DNA from 2 places in the Planococcus faecalis genome. Region 2 is predicted to be linked to the other one. Evidence: riboswitches for the same ligand, from Rfam matches in the RefSeq annotation. Region 2 holds a riboswitch; the other holds the start of a gene.
The links. A riboswitch is a leader RNA that binds a small molecule or an ion and turns the genes downstream of it on or off. The one in region 2 is predicted to bind cyclic di-GMP.
Positions count from the first base shown of each region.

Region 1: it holds a riboswitch for cyclic di-GMP, as region 2 does, so the genes downstream of both, flgB (flagellar basal body rod protein FlgB) here and AJGP001_RS16830 (amidase) in region 2, are expected to answer to the same signal.

Region 1 covers NZ_CP019401.1:204,971-212,557, reverse strand. The annotation lists gene AJGP001_RS01125 (FliH/SctL family protein) at 1-286, opposite strand, end outside; gene fliG (flagellar motor switch protein FliG) at 279-1,292, opposite strand; gene fliF (flagellar basal-body MS-ring/collar protein FliF) at 1,304-2,941, opposite strand; gene fliE (flagellar hook-basal body complex protein FliE) at 2,967-3,263, opposite strand; gene flgC (flagellar basal body rod protein FlgC) at 3,692-4,147, opposite strand; gene flgB (flagellar basal body rod protein FlgB) at 4,153-4,554, opposite strand; cyclic di-GMP riboswitch class I at 4,634-4,720, opposite strand; gene AJGP001_RS01095 (flagellar hook-basal body protein) at 4,943-5,779, shown strand; gene AJGP001_RS01090 (flagellar hook-basal body protein) at 5,794-6,636, shown strand; gene AJGP001_RS01085 (IS4 family transposase) at 6,894-7,587, opposite strand, start outside.
Region 2 covers NZ_CP019401.1:3,384,345-3,391,931, forward strand. The annotation lists gene AJGP001_RS16825 (hypothetical protein) at 1-823, shown strand, start outside; gene AJGP001_RS16830 (amidase) at 929-1,798, opposite strand; cyclic di-GMP riboswitch class I at 1,846-1,933, opposite strand; gene mgtE (magnesium transporter) at 2,064-3,422, shown strand; gene AJGP001_RS16840 (DUF4395 domain-containing protein) at 3,559-3,972, shown strand; gene AJGP001_RS16845 (glutamate-5-semialdehyde dehydrogenase) at 4,022-5,299, opposite strand; gene proB (glutamate 5-kinase) at 5,328-6,098, opposite strand; gene AJGP001_RS16855 (alkaline phosphatase) at 6,644-7,587, opposite strand, start outside.

The DNA of each region.
Region 1 (7,587 bases), 320 kb from region 2:
TTGCTTGTTGTTCGACTCTTTGCGCATGCTGTTGTGATTCTTGTTGCTTTTCTTGCCACCACTCATCGATTTCTCGTTGTGCATTTTGCTGATCGTTTACGAGTTGAGCCTGCAATTGCTCTCTCTTAGCTTCCAATTCATTGATTTCTTGAAGCAACTGCTGTTGCTGTTGTCTCGGATCTATTTTGGGATCAGTAAAAACAGGTTTTTGAGTCTCAATTTTGCGTGTCTGAATAATTTTCATTTCTTCAGAAAGAGGCTGAGAAAGTCGAATAATATTAGACAATTATTTCTTCTCCTCCTCCACGCGATACATCAATTTCTCCTTTTTCTTCCATACTACGAATCAAGCCAACAATATTTGTTTGTGCATTTTCTACATCTTTCAGTTTTACTGGACCCATAACTTCGATTTCTTCATGGATAGCCTCTGCTCGACGTGTCGACATATTTTGATAAATGCTGTTTTTCACTTCTTCGCTTGCTACTTTCAATGCAAATGTCAAATCAGCGTCGCTAACTTCACGGACAATTCGTTGAACAGAACGACTTTCAAGTTTGACGATGTCCTCAAAGACAAACATCCGTTTCTTGATTTCTGAAACCAGTTCGGGATTGTCTTTTTCAAGTTCGCCCAAAATGGATTTTTCTGTACTGCGGTCCACATTGCTCAACACGCGAACAATGGCTTCAACTCCTCCAGTCGCGGTGTAATCTTGGCTGCCAGTCGCAGTCAGCTTACGCTCCAAAATTTGCTCGACTTGATGGATAACGTCTGGGGAAGTGCTTTCCATTAAAGCAATACGTCTTGCAACTTCCGCTTGTTTGCTACTTGGTAGCTCAGACAAAATTTTAGAGGATTGTTTCGCATCTAAATAAGACAGCACTAACGCAATGGTTTGCGCTTGTTCGTGTTGAAGAATGTTTAAAATCTGATTAGGGTCCGCTTTTCGAGCAAAACTAAACGGTTTTACTTGAAGTCGGTTCGACAAACGACTAATCGTGTCCATCGCTTTGTCTTTCCCTAGCGCTTGTTCGAGAATGTTTCGGGCATAAACCAATCCACCCTCATTCATATAATCCTGCGCCAAAATCATTTCATAAAATTCATTAATGACTCTTTCCGTTTGGCTGTTTTTCAACTGCCGAACATTGGAAATCTCCATCGTCAGTTGATCAATTTCTGGCTCGGTCAATTGCTTGAATATCTCAATAGAAACTTCAGGTCCTAAACCAACCAATAAGATGGCTACCTTTTGAATCCCTGTCAAATCATGTATTCCTCTAACCATTAGACACTCTCCTAGTCATCTGCCATCCATGACCGCAACAATTTCGTAAAGTCTTCAGGTCGTCCTTTGGCAAGCTTTTCAATCGTTTTTCGCTTCGGATTGGATCGATTACTAAACTCAGACAAATCGATTTCTTCCTCTTCGGGTTCTAGTAAATTTGATTTGGCTAATGCCTGTTCGAACCCTTCAAAACTATATTCTTCTTCTATATCCACTTTTTTCTTTTTACGAAGTAATAACAAGGCAACAATAATCACAATTACCAGCACAATTGCCGCTCCAATTACTAGCAGAAGATTATTAGGAATACCAGCGAAAAATGTCGCTTCTGGCTTTTCATCTTCAACAGCTGGACGTCCTTGGAATTCGGTTGCAAAAACGGAAATTCGATCTTCCAACTCAACATCTGTCGCTTGAAATTCATTCATGCTTAGCGATGTACTCACTGCATTTTTCAATAAATTACTGATATCCGCAATGTTTTCTTGCGTCAAACTTGCCGGGTTATCCGGAATCGGCGGCTCTACACCAACGTTGATTGTAATGTCATCAACGACATATGGGCTCTTTTCAATTTGGCGATTGATTCGGTTGACTTCGCTGTTAATGCGCTCTTCTGTTCGTTCAGATTCACTGTTTCCAGCACCGTCTACACCTGGATAATTAGCCACTTCCGTTTCCCCGGTTCCCGCTGCATCTTCAATAACTGTTCCTTCACTTGAATACGTTTCAACAATTCGTTCGACACTAATACTCAAGCCTTCATTATTTTCAACATCAACCGGTTCCACTAATTGTTCTTCTCGTTTTTCTTTAGTGAAATCAATATTCGTCATAACAGAAACAACCACTTTATCCTGACCTAATAATAAGCCAAGCATTTGTTGCAACTCGCGCTGAATATCTTGTTCAATGCCTTTTTGAATTTCACGATGCTGCTGGTAAACCGACAAATTGGTATCTGCTTGATTGGCATCTTGCACTTCAAACACTTGGCCGTTTTGATCCATAATCACAATTTGTTCTGGCGGCAAACTTGGCACCGATTTACTGATTAAATGATACAAGCCATTAATTTGCTTTTGATCCAACTGCAAAGTCGAATCACCTTGAACCACAATCGAAGCCGTTGACGTTTGCTCTTCGTCGGTAATCCAAATATTTTCTTTTGGCAACGTAATCATGACATTGGCTTCTGTCACTCCGTCAATTTGCTCAATCAAATACGCTAACTCATTTTGCATCGCATCCCGTTCAACCACATCAAAATGACGATCGGTCATCCCAAGCCCCATATTTTCACTAAACGTACCGTAATTGACATTGCCGTTTTTCGGAATGCCTTCAGCTGCTAAACTTACTTTCAAATTAGCCAAATGCTCTTCAGGCACACTGATCGTTTTACCATCTGCCGACACTTCCACAGGAATTGCTTGTTCTTCAATCGCCGTCTTGATTTCACCAGCTTCGGCCGCCGTCAAATCAGAATACAATACAGAAAAATTAGATTGATTGCTAAAGAAAACGAAGATTCCTAAAATCATTAATGTGATAAAAAAAGAGCCGATAACAGACCATTTCGTTACAGGAGAAAAACTGGTCCATGATTCGCTCATTTTCGTTTTGAATACTAAAAGCTTTTCTTTCATTTCATCATCATCCTGCCGGTTTCAATCATACTTGCATTCTCATCACTTCTTGATAAGCTTCAACCACTTTATTTCGTACCTGCATCGTCATTTGCAACGACAAGCTGGCCTTTTGCGAAGCGATCATTACTTCATGAACATCCTGAACTTCTCCTGTCACCAATTGATTGGTCAATTTATCTGATTCGTTTTGTGCTTTGCTTACTCCTTTTAATGCATCTTTGAATATTTCCCCGAACCCTTCAACTTTGTTGTCCAGCTTCACTTTGTCGAATAATTGGTTTTGAATAAAAGGCGTTTGAATCCCGCTGATTTTTTCCATGGTGCCTCCTAGGTAGTTATAGTAGGATAATTTTTTTATATACCGCTTCGGCCGCTCTGGGCATGGCTCTCGTAAGAAGCCAGGCAAAGAACGCCTGTCTTCTTACTTCGCCTAGCCCGTGGACGCGCCTACGCTTAGAAAGTTGGTGAATTAAAAATCGAACTTTCAATTTCGCACTACTTCATAAAGACTTATAGCAAACTAACTCTATGTTTCACTAGTTAAAATCAATAGTTTCTTCTTATTATTTCACGACTCTTAGAAGAAAAAGCGGAAGGCGGCGACTATTTTAAGTAGGTGCTACTAGGAAACCGCTGCTCCTGCATCGCTGCGCTAGCTTCGTCGCAAGGAGATGGTCCAAATTCCTGTGGACCATCTCTTGGAAAGCGTCCGCCTGGAGCAATTTCTTTCACCTTAAGTAAAGTGTATTATTTGCCGATTTCCAAAGCTTTCATAAACATGCTTTTTGATGCATTTAATGCCGTGACGTTTGCTTCGTATGAACGAGTTGCCGACATCAAATCGACCATTTCTTTTAGTGGATCCACGTTGGATGAACGAACATAGCCGTCTTCTCCAGCATCTGGATGTTCCGGATCATACGTTAGTGTAAAAGGCGTCTGGTCTTCTCTAATTTCCGACACGTTAACACCTGTCACTGCAGTGTTTCCCCTGTTCATTGCCGACTGCAATTGATTGGCAAAAGGCGAGGTTCCACTTTGAGACAACTCAACTGATTTTCTGCGGTACGGCACCCATTCCCCGTCCACTAATTCGGCACGGTTCGTATTGGCGTTTGCGATGTTCGCAGAGACCACATCCATGCGCATTCGGTTAGCCGTCAGCCCCGAAGCACTAATATTAAATCCGCTGAATAAACTCATTTTTGTTATCTCCCTCCATTAATAACAGAGCTAAGACTGTTGAGTTTGCCGTTGACCCGTTCGGTTACGGCGTTGTACCATAATTGGTTTTTTGCCAGTTCAGCCATCTCGACATCCATGTCGACATTATTGCCATTGTTATTATATTGGGTTGAGTTGTTTGTTAAGATTTTAGTCGATCCTACAGTAGCTTCATTGCTAAACGACAGGTGGCGATTGTCTGTTTTATAGCTTGAAAGACTTTGCTGATTCATCGCTGTATCGAGCGCTGCTTGGAAATCTACTTTTTTGCTTTTGTAATTAGCCGTATCTACATTGGCGATATTCGCTGAATGAACTCGCTGTTTAAGTGTAGAAGCCGATAAAGCTTGTTCCATGGTCTCTAGAGATTTAGGGAATATATTCATCGATAAACTCCTTTTTTTTACAATCAATATGCTAATAAAAATCCACTTTAAAAAAGTGGATTTTTATCAAATATACCACTTAGGTAACCCGGCTACCTTGTACACTGTGTATTTAGGCCCGTAGCTTTGCGTCTTTACCTTTCGAGTAAGTTTGCCATTTTCATTATGATATTCTATTATTTTTTTATTAAACTCATCATTTTGTACTATTTTCAAAAATTAATAACAAAGTGATAGTATCATGTTTCAATAATTTTGTATATTTTTCTTTTTATAAATATAAAATGATATTTCTTCCATATTAATCAATAAGACACTATTTTTATTCATTCGTTAATGTTATGCTACGCGATATCTATCATTATGTTAATAAGAAGGAGAAAAACCTATGTTTCGCGGATTATATACTGCTACATCAGGGATGATGGCCAATAATAGGAATCAACAAATATTGACAAATAACCTATCAAACGCCAATACTCCAGGATTTAAAGAAGACAAAGCAGTCTTACGAGCATTTCCAGACCAACTCATCGTAGCGATCGAAAATGGAAAAAAAGGTACAATAGTCCCCCAAAATATCGGTAGTTTGACTACAGGAGTATATACACAGGAGGGTATTCCGTCTTTTCTTCAAGGTCCGTTACGAGAAACTGGAAATTCAACAGATATGGCGTTGTTGGATGAATTATTACCACTAAACACGGATACCCAACAAAAAGGGACGATGGTTTTCGCAGTGACTGCTGAAAACGGTGAGATGCGTTACACAAAAAACGGCTCTTTCGCAGTAAACACTGAAGGATTTTTAACGACTAGTGACGGATTTCCTGTTCTCGGCGAAAACCAACAACCCATTCAAGTTGGTTCAGCCGATTTTACTGTCCAAGACAATGGCCAACTTATTCTAGCAGATGGTACACAAGGCGATCGCTTGTGGATTGGTCACACGGACAACCCACAGCAATTTGTAAAAGAAGGTCAGAATCTTTTACGCTGGACGGGAGATGCAGAAGCTGCTCCTCAGTTTATCGATAATGTTGCTCGACTTGCTGGCACAAACAGCTTTTTAAAACAAGGGTTTATTGAACAATCGAATGTGGACTTGACCAAAACCATGACAGACATGATGACGACATACCGCGGCTTCGAATCCAACCAAAAAGTAATTCAAGCATACGACCGCAGCATGGAAAAAGCCGTCAATGAAATCGGACGCGTTTAGGAGGAAGTGAACCATTGAATATCCAAATGAATACTGCGAGTAACACGATGAGTGAACTGCAAAAGAAAATCGACTTGATTGGCAACAATATCGCCAACGTCAACACCAATGGCTATAAACGTCAAGAAGCGAGTTTTTCAGATGCACTCGTCCAGTCTATCGAAAAACAAGTCGGCCAACAAAATGAAATTGGACGAACCACGCCTTACGGTTTACGGATTGGCGCCGGCGCGATTCTGTCCCAAACCGCTGTTCGCAATGAGCCAGGTTCGATTCGCCAAACCGATCGCCCTCTCGATTTTATGATCCAAGGGGAATCCGCCTACTTCCGCATTGCCGCTGAAGGCAATACTTTTTATACAAAAGATGGATCTTTTCAAGTTCAACCAGTTCCCAACTCCAATCAAGTGCGTTTGGTTACCTCGAACGGGGATGCGGTACTCGGCGCTACCAATCAGCCCGTCGTTTTTGATGCTGATTATAAGGATATTCAGTTAAGCGGGAATGGCACTTTGGAAATTTCTTATACCGATGCCACTAAGCAACCTACTGAAATCCAAATGGGTGTTGCCCAGATAAACCGGCAAGGCTCACTCGAAAAAATAGGTGGCAATCTTTTCCGCCTGACCGGTACTGAAGCTGAACAACTCGCAAATGGTAATTTACAGTTAATCGATTTGTCCCAGCAAACGGATGGAACGATTGGCATCAAACAAGGCGCGTTGGAAATGTCCAATGTTGATTTGACTGATGAGATGGCGGAATTGATTTCCACGCAACGGCTATTTCAATCACAAGGAAGAGCGATTTCCTACGCAGATGACATGATGGGATTAGTTAATACCATTAAGGGATAACAAAAAAAGAGCAGGCACCCCGCGGGGTGCCTGCTCTTTTTTCTATGTAGCTTGTGCGGAAGAAATCGCTCCAGGCGGACGCTTTCCGGGGGGCACGGCTTCAGCCCATAGCTGTCAACTTAAGAAATAACGTGGAGTATGCCCATTAAATTTGTACGATATGGGGGTTTGAATTAGGGGAATATCGGAAATGGTGATAACTAAGAACGCCAACTAGCCTCCCTTTTTTGGGGGAGGCTGTGGGTGGGTGGGTAATTCTAGTTGAGTTGAAGGCGTTTCAAGGCTGTTCCTTTAGCGGAATTCGGCTTCCGTGCAGTCCTGCTGAGTAAGTGGGAAATCAAGGGGACAAAAGCCAGAAGCGTCTTCTTTTTTTGTTTGACGGCTTCATACATTTGTGCCAAAAACTCACAGGCGATACTTCGAATCGCGATGGTTTCACTAATTTCTTTCTCCTCGATTTCCCAAATCGCATTCCGAAGTTGATACGCAATCAATTGGCTTAACAGGAAAACCAGTAATGTGGCATATATATGGCAGAGCCAGCGCTCTTGTTTGATCAACCGGAAATGATCGATTTCCAAATAGGATTTCAATGCCTTAAAGATCAATTCAATTTGCCAACGCATGCGATACAACTCAACGAGGTGCGAACCTGAAACCGGTTCGGGTAAGTTGGTCATATATCCGGTTATTCTGGCTAAATCACGAACCAACTGCTTGGGTTTCTTCCCACTTTTGGTCGCCCGGCGCTGAATTTTTTTCAGTCGCTGTTGTCGGTCTTCTTCGCCATGGGCAACTAGCACACATCGTGCTGGAAAATGCGCATCGTGCCCAAAGTAAACTTGTTCCAGTTCCAAGATTTCTCCCGGTACCATGTTCTCGCAAAGGAGATCGAGTTCAATGCGTTGATACTCACTACTCTTCACCACAGATCCATTCGGATGATAGGCA
Region 2 (7,587 bases):
TCGTCATAAAGTGAAAGTCGATGGTGAAGATGATTGGCAAGATGGGCAAAAGCTATACGAAAAAGACAACGGTGCCCTCAGAACCTTGACCATGGATTCAGATGAGCGCTACGTTTACATCAAAGCCCAATTCGATCCTACCGATAAAACCTGGTGGACTGAACAGGATTTCAATTTGTACTTTAGTATTCGTGAAGACCAAGGCATTGCAGTTGATGCGTTGGGGAAAACAGAATTTCTCGCAGATTTTCAGTTGAAGATGAACGATTTAAAACAAGCACAAATGCAAGTTGCAGGCGATTACGACAGCTTCTATTATGATTATCACAACCGTTTAAAGATGATTCCTGCAGAAGAAAATATTGAGTCGACTTTCCATCCGATTCGACTCGCATTGAACAAAGAATTTGTGCGTCCCGATACTGGAGAAACACTGCCATTTTCTTCTTATGAAACCGGTGTTTTCCGATTTGGTATTGCCAATCCGGAGCATGAAAACTATGATTCTTTGAACGATTATTACTACGATGAAAAAACAGGCATCATGGAAATCCGAATTCCTTGGATGTTGCTGAATGCTAAAGATCCGGCAAAACGAGAATTTACAGGGGATCTTCAACAAGACGGCATTGAGGCTTCGAGAACAATTGAAGGAATAGATGTCGCTGCTAGTTTAACGGATGATAATGGTAAAGCAACTGAAACCTTTACTGCAACTCAAGCAGCCCAGTATTCATGGGACACATGGGGACTGCCACAATCCAAAGAACGCTTGAAGCAATCGTATTACATTCTTCAAGAAACTTTTGGCAACACTCAGTGATATAAACCGGACATGTTAGTAGCGTGTCCGGTTTATGGTTTTATAGATGAGTAAATCATAAAAAAACAGCAAGGTTGAGCCATACCGGCCAACCTTGCTGTTTTTTTAGGGTGTCATCGTTTTCCAGCTATCTACGTGGTGAATCGCGACGCCGCCAAAACCAGGTATCCCTGCATAGTGTGCAGTTACTGCAGCTAATTCACCTTCCATGAAAGTTTCGCCCTCTTCATAGAAAGAAATGTTGTCGCCTTCATCAGTCTCACCAGTTTCAACTCCGACTACTACTGATTTGCCGTATTTTTCTGCATAGGCCACTTCGTTCTTTACAAGTTCTGTAATCAAAGCAGCAGAATCTCTATAAGCCATCAAGGTCACACTATGTGTGTTAGCAATCACCCACTCTGCAAGTATCCCTTTGCCATAAATATTTTTATAAGTGATTTCATCAAACCAAAAAGGCAAATCTGCTTCAAGGGGTAAGTTCATTGCAGCTGTACTAGCACTAGCTTTACTCAAAAGGGCTTGATAGGATTTTACAGTGGCCGCTCGGTTCGTATTCCAACCGCTATAAAGGTAAGGCTCTACATCCAAATGAACACCTGCAAATTTTTGAGCTTGCAAAGCACCTTGTTGATAAGACGATAACCAGTTCATCAACCGATCTTGCTTGGTAAAGCCCTTTGGTGCTACCCAGTCACTAGCACCGTCCAATGCGTAAATCGTCATTCCTAATAGTCCCGCTTTTTCAATAAACCTTTTATAGACATCCACGGGAATATCCGCGTCAATCTGCACGTAGACTTTATTGACATCCTTACTGTCTAAAAAAGCAAGGGTTCCCGCTTCATCGCTATAAATCATCCACGGATTCCATAACCAGGTAGCTTTGACTTCCGTCTCAGCTGCTTGTGCACTCACTCCACTTTGTGTCAGCATAATCAACAAACACACACCTGCCATTATTATTTTTTTCATCTTCTGATATCCTCCCATTCTGTAAGCCGGAGCTCAAAGAACGAGACCCTGGCAACCAGACGACCTTGCGTTTTTCAACGGGTAGGCTCATGGCTTTGCGTCCTCCTCTTTCGATGGAGTTTGCCTTTTTCAGATTTTCATTATTATATGTTAATTTATGAGATTTTACTACCTTTTTTAAATAGCCCTTTCAAATTGTGAAGTTTAAGGCAATAATCAACAGTAGGATTTGTCTACATCTTTTATTACTAAGGAGTGACCTACAATGTCTACAGCAATACGTGAAGACGAAATTACATTGGCATTAATTCAGTCTTTACAAGAAGGCAATAGTAATGAATTTCAGGCAATATTGAGTGAACTCCAACCTTACGATATGGGTGTTCATTATCGACATTTGCCAGAAAAACATCGAAACAAATTTTTGTTGTATTTAACGATTTTTCAACTCACAGATTTAATGCAAGAGCTGCCTAAAACAGAGCAAGCCGAAATTCTGCAAAAATTGGGTGTAGAAAAATCAAAAAAAGTGTTGGATCGTATGGATAACGATGATTTGGCTTTATTCTTAGATGATTTAGAGCCTGATCGCATTAACGAATTGTTATCTCAAATTAACCAAGACGATTCTAAATTTGTTCAAAGAACGATCAATTATCCGCCAGAAACTGCAGGACGTCTTATGAATAACCGTTACGTATGGATTCCACGGCATTATACAATTCGAGATGCTATTGATAAAATCAAGCATTTTGCAGAAATAGCGGAGTATCTCAATTACCTTTACGTAGTAGACGAAGATAAAAAACTACGCGGCGTGATTTCCTATAAGGATTTAATTCTTGGAAATCTTGAGGATAAAGTAGAAGACATTATGTACAACCGCGTCGTCAAAGCTGATGTATTGATGGACCAAGAAGATGTGGCACACATCATTAGCCGCTATGACTTTGTGACATTGCCCATTGTGGAACATGACAATACACTCGCAGGGGTTGTAACGGTTGATGACGTCATTGATGTCGTGATGCAAGAAGCCAATGAAGACATTGAAAAACTTTCGGCATCTGGTAAATCGATTGATTTTAATACTCCGGCTTGGACGGCAGCTTATCGTCGCCTTCCTTGGCTAATCCTCCTGCTGTTCATTGGTCTATTTTCAGGCAGCATCATTAGCCGTTTTGAAGATACGTTGCAAGCAGTTGTCGCATTAACCTTTTTTATGCCGTTGATTGCTGGGATGACTGGAAATACCGGCACACAATCCCTATCTGTTGTTGTTCGTGGACTAGCTTCGCAAAAGCTAGATTTCAAGCAAACCGTTAAACTGATCATCCGAGAATTATGGGTCGGCATCATTATTGGCGTGATTTGTTCTGTTCTTATTTTATTGATTGCTTATGTATGGCAAGGTAGCTTTATTTTAGGAATTGTCGTGGGTGGCTCTCTATTAATGACTTTAATTATTGGTACTTTAGCCGGAACTATTATCCCACTGATTCTGTACCGATTCAATATTGATCCAGCCGTTGCTTCCGGTCCACTGATTACTACCATCAACGATATTCTATCTCTGCTCATTTATTTTGGAATGGCCACACTGTTCATTTCACAATTGATGTAAGAAAAGTCCCTGAGTAAAACTTTCACTAAAAATAATTACTGACTCAACGTATGGTGATTCGCACTTTTTCAGGCAAATAACTTTATACCAAGTAAGACACTAGGTATAATAGGTTGTAATCGAAGGAGGCGCGCTTATGACCATTCCAAAACCCCTTGTTCAAACCAATCAGACGTTTGTTGTCGTTACTGTCGTAGCGGCGTTGTTGTTCCATCCAGCCATTTTACTGTTGCCGTTTGTTGTTGGAGCTTATACATTAGTGACAAAGAAAAATCCAGTGATTCAATTGGGCCATCTCTTTTTGAAAAAGCCGGCGGCAAGTTATCAGCAAGAAGATAAAGATCAGCAATTGTTTAACCAGTGGATTGCGACAATTTCCTTAGGACTGTCCTTGATTTTCTTTTCTTTTGGCATACCATCGTTGGGCTTTGTCTTCAGTATTATGGTCATTATCGCAGCAGGTGTTGCGTTGATGGGCTATTGTATCGGCTGTACGATTCGCTTCCGGTACATGATGTGGAAGCATAATCGAACAAAAGTGCAGGTATAAAAAAGACAGGGAGCAAGTTGCTCTCTGTCTTTTTTCGATGATAGAACCTTTACTTTACTTGGCCATTGCCACGCACGATGTACTTAGTCGATGTTAAAGCAGGCAAGCCCATTGGTCCACGTGCATGAAGTTTTTGCGTACTAATACCAATTTCGGCACCAAAACCAAATTCAAACCCATCTGTAAATCGAGTGGATGCGTTGTGATAAACAGCGGAAGCATCGATTTCCATAAAAAATTGATCGACGTTTTCCGAGTTTTTCGAAATGATTGCTTCGGAATGCTTTGTACCATACGTATTGATATGCTGAATCGCTTCACTGACATCAGCTACAATTTTCATCGCTACCTCTAATCCCAAGTACTCCGTTCCCCAATCCTCTTCCTTTGCAGGGATAACATCAGGAGAGCGTTTTTGTACGGATTCGTCCCCATGAATAGTTACTTGTTGAGCCAGTAGCGCACTTAGCAACAGTGGCAAATGCTTGTCCGCCCAATCTTTATGAACCAAAATACTTTCACAGGCATTACAAACAGAAGGTCGCTGTATTTTAGCATTTAATGCGATATCAATCGCCATTTGAACAGTTGCTGTCTCATCAATATAAATATGGCAATTCCCTGCTCCCGTTTCTAATACTGGAACTGTAGCGTTTTGAACGACCGTCTGAATCAATTTAGCGCCTCCACGAGGAATGAGCACATCTAAATATTTGTTGAGTTTGAACATATGAGAAGCTGCTTCTCTACTTGTATCTTCCATCAATTGTACCGAATCAATAGGCAATTCACTGTTCTCAAGAGCTCTGTGAATCACCGCCACGATGGCTTTGTTGGAGTGTATTGCTGTAGAACTACCTCGCAGTACCACTGCATTGCCGGTTTTTAAGCACAAACTAGAAGCATCAACAGTAACATTCGGACGTGCTTCGTAGATCATTCCCACAACGCCTAAAGGCACACGAATTTTAGACATGGTTAAACCGTTTGGCCGTTCCCACTTTTCTAATACTTCACCAACAGGATCTGCTAGTTTTGTCAATTGAATCAAGGCATCAGCCATTTCCGTTAAGCGGTCTCCATCTAATTTCAAGCGGTCTAGTAACGACTCACTCATGCCATTTTGACGTCCTACTTCAATATCTTTGCTGTTTTCCTCCAAAATAAAGGCTTGTTCTTTTAGTAATTGCGCTGAAATAGAACGCAATGCATTATTTTTTTGCTTTGTTGTCGATTTTGCTAATACTGCTGAAGCTTGTTTTGCTAGTTGCGCTTTTTGTATCAGTTCACTTGTAGACGTTTGCTGTTCTTGGAGAAGTTCAGTCATTCTGATGCCCCTTTCGATTTTCCATGCTTCAAACACTCATTGTCGTTTTTACGCCAATATAAGTTCCATCGCCTTTGCCTTTGAAAATATCAACTAATTTTTCACTGCCCGTTCCCGAACCGATAAATACTTGAACTCCGAAAGCTAACGCCGTTCGAGCTGCTTCAACTTTTGATTTCATACCGCCTGTACCCACAGTGGAGCTATCTGAGGAAGTGGCATCTATTAATTCATCGGGGATTTCGTGAAGGTGAAGGTATTTTTGCGCTTGCGGATTTGTTCTTGGGTTGTCCTGGTAAATGCCGTTAATATCTGTCAAAATCATTAAAATATCTGCATGCACAAGACCACTGACCAATGCTGATAACATATCATTGTCACCAAAAGTCAGCTCTTCTGCGGAAACCGAATCATTCTCATTGATGATAGGTAAGACGTTGCGTTCTAATAACTTGGAAATTGTCGCATTGGCGTTTTTATAAAGATCTTTCGTCAGCAGTAACTGTGCAGCCACAATACGGTGTTTCTTGCATTCGTCTGCATATGCCTGCGATAATAGGCTCTGCCCCACTGCTGCTGCTGATTGTTTGTCGACCACTGTGTCCGGTCGCGATAAATAGCCCATGCCCATACATCCCGCAGCGACTGCTCCAGACGATATCAATATGACTTCATGTCCATGTGTTCTTAAGCTGGCCAGCGCATCCACATGCTCGCGTAACTTCTCAATCGACAGTTTGCCTTCATCGTCCGTTAATGAGCTGCTGCCGATCTTCACTACAATCCTTTTCTTCTCCATGTGCAGTCACCACCCGTTTTTGATAAATAAAAAAGTTCTTCCATTTTACCTAAAAGCGGAAGAACCTTGACTCCATGACTCTTTCGACAAGTTTGTGTGAATCTCTTTAATAGAGTTATTATGCACTCTCTTGTATTTTAAGTCAATAAAATAAAAAGAATATTTAAATTTTATTCTATTTAACAGTATTCGCTTAATATTCTTTATGTATATTTATGCATAAAATAAATAACTCTATAAACTTTTTAGATTAAGGGAACTTTAATTACGTCAAGACAATTAAAAAAGCATGGAACACCAACTCCATGCTTCAGACTATAGACAACGTCTTATCAAACTAAATAGTGATGTATAATCTCCAACTGGGCTGGCCACTTCGCTTGGTGTGGAGAATCCTAGATGCATACAAAAAAATGAATAAGTATTCTTTTGTCTACAAGCTGAAACAGACTCATTGAGATGAGTCTGTTTACATAGATCACTTAAGCTATCGCTTGTGGCAATCTTTTGGTCGCTTTTATGGGCAACAATTCTTCCATTCGATTTTACTTGTCATCAATTGTGACTTTCGCTTTTAGTAAATCAAAAATGATTTTAGCGTGATCTGTATTATCGAGCTGTCCTGCAAACTTTCGACTTGCCGGACCGTATGCATAAACGGGTACATCTTCTCCCGTGTGACCACTAGTTGTCCAGCCCGTGTGTGAGCGTTTATCAAAAATCTTTTCAATAGAATCATCGATAACTGTAACGTCATTACTCTTTTCCACTTTTTTTACCATATCCACTTCTTCAGCAGTTAGATCCAGATCAATGTACTCGTGTAAGGTTTCTTCAACACTAGCACCGTCAACAATTTGCTGCGCCATGAAGTCTGGTGTACGCTTTGCCGCTTTAATCGGTTCCGTAAGCCAATTGTAAACACCATCTGCACCTATCGAAAAACCGCCTGTCGAATGGTCCGCAGTTGCTACGACTAACGTATTCCCATCTTTTTTAGCAAATTCTATTGCTGCCTGAAATGCTTTGTCGTAGTCTTCCATTTCGCTCATTGCGGCTACGATATCATTATCGTGTCCTGACCAGTCGACTTGGCTACCTTCTACCATGAGGAAGAATCCATCTTTATCCTCTGACAAACGATCAATTGCGGATGTCGTCATTTCTTCTAATGAAGGGATGTTCTCATCACGGTCGATCATTTTAGGAAGACCTGCGGGTGCAAACAATCCAAGCACCTGCTCGCCATCGTCACTGAGTAATTCGTCTCGGTCAGTGACATAGCTGTAGCCGTCTTTTTGAAACTCTTTCGTAAGGTTACGGTCTGTTCGATCGAATAACTCGGTTCCTCCTCCTAGCAGAACATCCACTTTGTGCTCACCATCTATTAATTCGTCGTAATAGTCATCGGCAATCGCGGTCATATTTTTTCGTGCAAGATCGTGAGCTCCGAATGATGCCGGAGTTGCATGTGTAATTTCAGAAGTTG